Regions from separate parts of the Acetobacter oryzifermentans genome, predicted to be linked through region 1. Evidence: riboswitches for the same ligand, from Rfam matches in the RefSeq annotation. Region 1 holds a riboswitch; the other holds the start of a gene.
What was found. A riboswitch is a leader RNA that binds a small molecule or an ion and turns the genes downstream of it on or off. The one in region 1 is predicted to bind cobalamin.

Region 1 (2,201 bases):
TTAAAGGAAGATAGTGTGTTACTGCTTTGCTCGGATCTAGCGTTCATGATGTGTTTCCAGCATGCAGGAAAGATCATGAATTAAGCTACGCACTTGGTCTTCCGTGAGGTTCTGGCGGACATTCTGTTCAAGCTGTGCAGAAATAGTGTGAAACAACACACATCTTTCTTGCCCTGCAGGTGTGAGCACAAGCTTTTTGGCGCGCCGGTCCTGCATATCCTGTTGGCGTGTGATCAGCTTTTGTTTTTCCAACAAATCCAGAATACGCACCAGTGCAGAACAATCCACGTTCATGGCGGCTGCAAGATCACTTTGCGTGGCTCCATCGGGCATCATCATCAAATAAGCCATCGGGCGCATACTGGCTAATGTCATGCCATGGGGGCGCAAGGCCCTGTCCAGTTGCGTGCGCCAGACTGTGGCTAACCGCATAATACGGAAGGTAAGCGCCATGTCTGAAAAACGCGTTTCATCCAGTGTGGGCAGAACGCGTGGAGAAGTCATGGAATCCTCATTAGTTAGCTAAAGAATATTTGATATATAAAGTATATTCATACGAATATAACATAGCTGTTTTGCGCGTCAATAATGGAAATAAAGCTACAAAGCACAGGAACATTAGCGTGAAGCCTCACTCCTGTTTCGGATGGTAGAGCTTAAAGTTGTGAGGTCATAAAACTGCGGGTTGAAAGCAAAGGCCGCTTATGCGCATTGTGCACCGGCTAATGGTGTCCTTTACGGGATGAAAAGGGAAGAACGGTGCAAGGCCGTCGCTGCCCCCGCAACTGTAAGTTACCCATGGTGTTCCGTAAGGGCTTTCGGGCCTCAACCACTGGTCTGCATGCAGGCTGGGAAGGTAGGGAGCGCCGTTTTATGTTCTGGCCTATGGCTGGGGTATTATGTGGGTACAAGCCAGGAAACCTGCCATTGGTGCCAGTATGCGTAAGCATGTTGGTGGGTCTTAGTTATTATTAAGTTCTGGCGTTGCTGCTGGCGGGGTGCCCGGCAGGCATAGATGTACCATAGGGTATATTTCCTCTGCTTATCTCTGAGGTAGAGGCGCCGGGTGTCTGCACCCCGTCAAGCGGCTGTTCTTTGAGAATGGCGGTTATTTCAGGGATACAGCATGGCCGAAGCTCCCGATTTTTCTCAAAAATCACTTCAGAATCGTCCTGTTTTGCATGTGTGTGTCACGTGTCGGCGCGGTGGGCCTGCTATGGATCAACCGCCGGGTGCCCAGCTATATGCACGTTTACAGGCCTTGGTGCAGGAAGCAGAAGCTACTGGGCAGGAAGCTCCCGTTCTGCTGCGTCAGGTTCAGTGTTTGGCAGCCTGCGATCGCGGATGCACTGCAGCCATTGCTATGCCAGAGCGTTGGACATGGTTATTAGGACATCTGGGTACAGAAAAAGCAGAAGATCTGCTGGCTTATGCCCAACTCTATGCAAAGTCTGCGCGGGGAACAGTCATGCCTTCGCGCCGTCCGGCATCTCTTTCCAATATGGTGTTGGGGCGTGTTCCCGCACAACTTTATGATGAACAGGAGCCTTCATGACAATCGCATCTCGCGTGCCTGTAACCATTATCACTGGTTTTTTAGGGGCAGGTAAAACAACCCTTTTGCGTAATCTGCTTCAGCGTGCTGCAGGGCACCGTATTGCCGTGGTGGTGAACGAATTTGGTTCCCTTGGCATTGATGGGGAAATCCTGCGCGGATGCGGAGTGGAAGGCTGCAAGGAAGATGACATTGTAGAGCTGACCAACGGTTGCTTGTGCTGCACGGTAGCAGATGATTTTCTGCCAATCATGGAAGCTCTGCTAGATCGGGCTGATCCACCGGAACATGTGGTTATTGAAACATCTGGTTTGGCACTGCCTAAACCATTGCTCAAGGCTTTTGGTTGGCCAACAGTGCGTAACCGCATGACAGTTGATGGCGTGATAACGGTAGTAGATGCACCAGCAGTGGCAGCAGGCCGTTTTGCAGATGATCCTGAAGCTATTGCCCAGCAGCGTGCGGCAGATCCTTCTTTGGATCATGACAACCCATTAGCAGAAGTTTTTGAAGATCAGATTAATGCCGCAGATCTTGTGGTGTTGAACAAGACAGATCTGCTGGATGCAGATGCGCTGACACGTGTTGAAGATGAAATCCGCCACACGGCACCACGCCCAGTTCAGATTGTGCGTGCCACAGAAGG
Region 2 (2,201 bases), 680 kb from region 1:
ATTGTTGTTCTGCATCCCTATTTCCACCGCAAACCAGAATGCGGGCACGGGGGCATGGCGTCCCCAAGTTTGTCTTCTGAGTTTTTTAGGCGGTGGTGGTCATCGTCATGGTAGCTTTATGCCTGAACGAACCCGTGAGCAGAAATGATTTGATTTCATCAATACATCAATATTGTTCATGGACTAATGTGGCTGCATTGTCTCAGGAAAAGACGCAGTCAGAAACTGATTGGCGTAATGTTTGTTTTCAGGGCATCAGCTCAATCCGGTCTCGGTCTACATGCGAAAAACTGATATCTGCCTTTCGCAGCTCCAGAATGTTCCAGCTTGCACGTAGGATGCGTTTGGCGGCATGGTGCAGGAGCAAACGCTTCAATGGTCCCGCGCAAGCGGGGTAATAGGGAATTCCGTTATGTTCTGGTCAGACAATCGGCCGGAAGCAAAGTCGGAGGCTGCTCCCGCAACTGTAGGCGGTATGCCGCTGGTTCGTTCACTTTGAACGTGGACCACTGTTCTCATAGGAACGGGAAGGTTGGAACCAGTTGGCCATGATCCGTGAGCCAGGAGACCTGCCATTGCTCAGCCACCAACCGTCGGGCGGGATGACCGAAGGGAGGAGAGAATATATGCCTGTCTGCCTCATGCCTCGGTCACTCCTGATGAATCAGGCGATGGACTCTTTTCAGGTCAGGGGGGCTGACCCCATTATTTCTGGCCGATATACGAATGACGCTTTTGTGCTGCAAACAGCATTAGTTCGTTAGACACTTCAGAGTCAGTCACCGGACAATCATGCATTCTGTCCGATAATTGATAACGGGTACACTTGCTCAGACAAAATGTGAGAGACGACACGATGCTCCATGACGAGGCGTTGTATTGTTTCCTTTGCGCTGAGCCAGTTGAAAAGCCGAGGCAATGGAAAACGAACTTCACCAAATTTCAGATCATTCAGCGTGCGCGGTACAGATTGATTTAAGACGTGTCAGAACCAACCCGAACTTCTGGTATCCTGTCGCTTGGTCCCGTGAATTGGGACGGGAAAAGGCAATCGATGTCCGGTTTGCAGGACAGCATATCGTCGTCGTGCGCCCCAAAAGCGGCATTCCTTATGCTCTAGATGGCCTTTGCGCCCATCGGCAGGTTCTGCTTGGCAAAGGAAACGTCCATGGTGACCTGATAAGCTGCGTTGCTCATGGTCTGAGATATAACCGGGACGGCCAATGTGCTTCGCCGAATGTTTCAGCCGAAGCGCAATGTCTGCGTCTCAAAAGTTGGGCCTGCCGCGAAAAAGATGGGCTTATTTTTGTTTTCATGGGAGACCAGTCTCTTGCGGCGACGACCTCGCTTCCTGATTTTCCAAGGGTGAGAGACAGGCGCTATCGCACGCGGCGCTTCGGGCAGGTGGTGAACTGTCATTACAGTTTCATGCATGAAAATCTGATGGATATGAATCATCAGGTTTTGCACAGTCGGTTGGTCGGGAAAATGAAGCCTCGGTTCCTCGGAATGGATCACGGAGAGGATTTTGTGGAGGCCCGCTACACTTTTGCACGAACCGGCGGCAAACAGCCTTTGAGCGAGGCGCTGATCTACGGCCAGAGACGCCGTGATGGTCGGGATTTTGCCTACCGGGATGTCATGACCATCAGGACACAATATCCTTACCAGATCCTGCGTATTGAAACGCAAGGGATTGAGGAACCCGTGATGGAGTTATGGATATCTTATGTGCCGCAGGATCGTGAGGAGCTGACCAACCGTGTTTTCGGTCTGTTGTCGATCAAACGACTGAAAGTGCCTTTTTTACTGGATATTGCCTGGCCAATACTGGTCGCATTCACGGAGCGCGTCTTCTTTGAAGATCGCGAGATTGTCGAGCTGGAACAGGCTGCATGGAAAGACCTCGGTGGAGATCACAATCGGGAAGTCTTCCCGGTTATCAATCAACTTCGTGATCTGCTCAGGCGATGTGGTCAGGTGCCAGAGAGTGTAGAAAAGACGGCCCCATGAGATTGCCTTTTATCGCGCCACCTTCCCATGCTTTTCATCCTTTGCTGGAAAAGATCATTCTTCTGGCGCCTGATCGAACCTGTGTCATTTCTTTGCTGGAGACAGATGCGGCTTTACCTGAAGAAGAACAATTGCAGCAGAATGGCTATGATCTTTTCCAGATGACTGTTTCCAATCTACCAACAGAC

Region 2: it holds a riboswitch for cobalamin, as region 1 does, so the genes downstream of both, WG31_RS08150 (Rieske 2Fe-2S domain-containing protein) here and WG31_RS11395 (DUF1636 family protein) in region 1, are expected to answer to the same signal.

Annotation. Positions count from the first base shown of each region.
Region 1 is NZ_CP011120.1:2,410,426-2,412,626, reverse strand. It holds gene WG31_RS11405 (FUSC family protein) at 1-47, opposite strand, end outside; gene WG31_RS11400 (MarR family winged helix-turn-helix transcriptional regulator) at 37-504, opposite strand; cobalamin riboswitch at 710-943, shown strand; gene WG31_RS11395 (DUF1636 family protein) at 1,127-1,555, shown strand; gene cobW (cobalamin biosynthesis protein CobW) at 1,552-2,201, shown strand, end outside.
Region 2 is NZ_CP011120.1:1,732,709-1,734,909, reverse strand. It holds gene WG31_RS08155 (DUF1852 domain-containing protein) at 1-2, opposite strand, end outside; gene WG31_RS16175 (hypothetical protein) at 248-376, opposite strand; cobalamin riboswitch at 360-591, shown strand; gene WG31_RS08150 (Rieske 2Fe-2S domain-containing protein) at 919-2,013, shown strand; gene WG31_RS08145 (hypothetical protein) at 2,010-2,201, shown strand, end outside.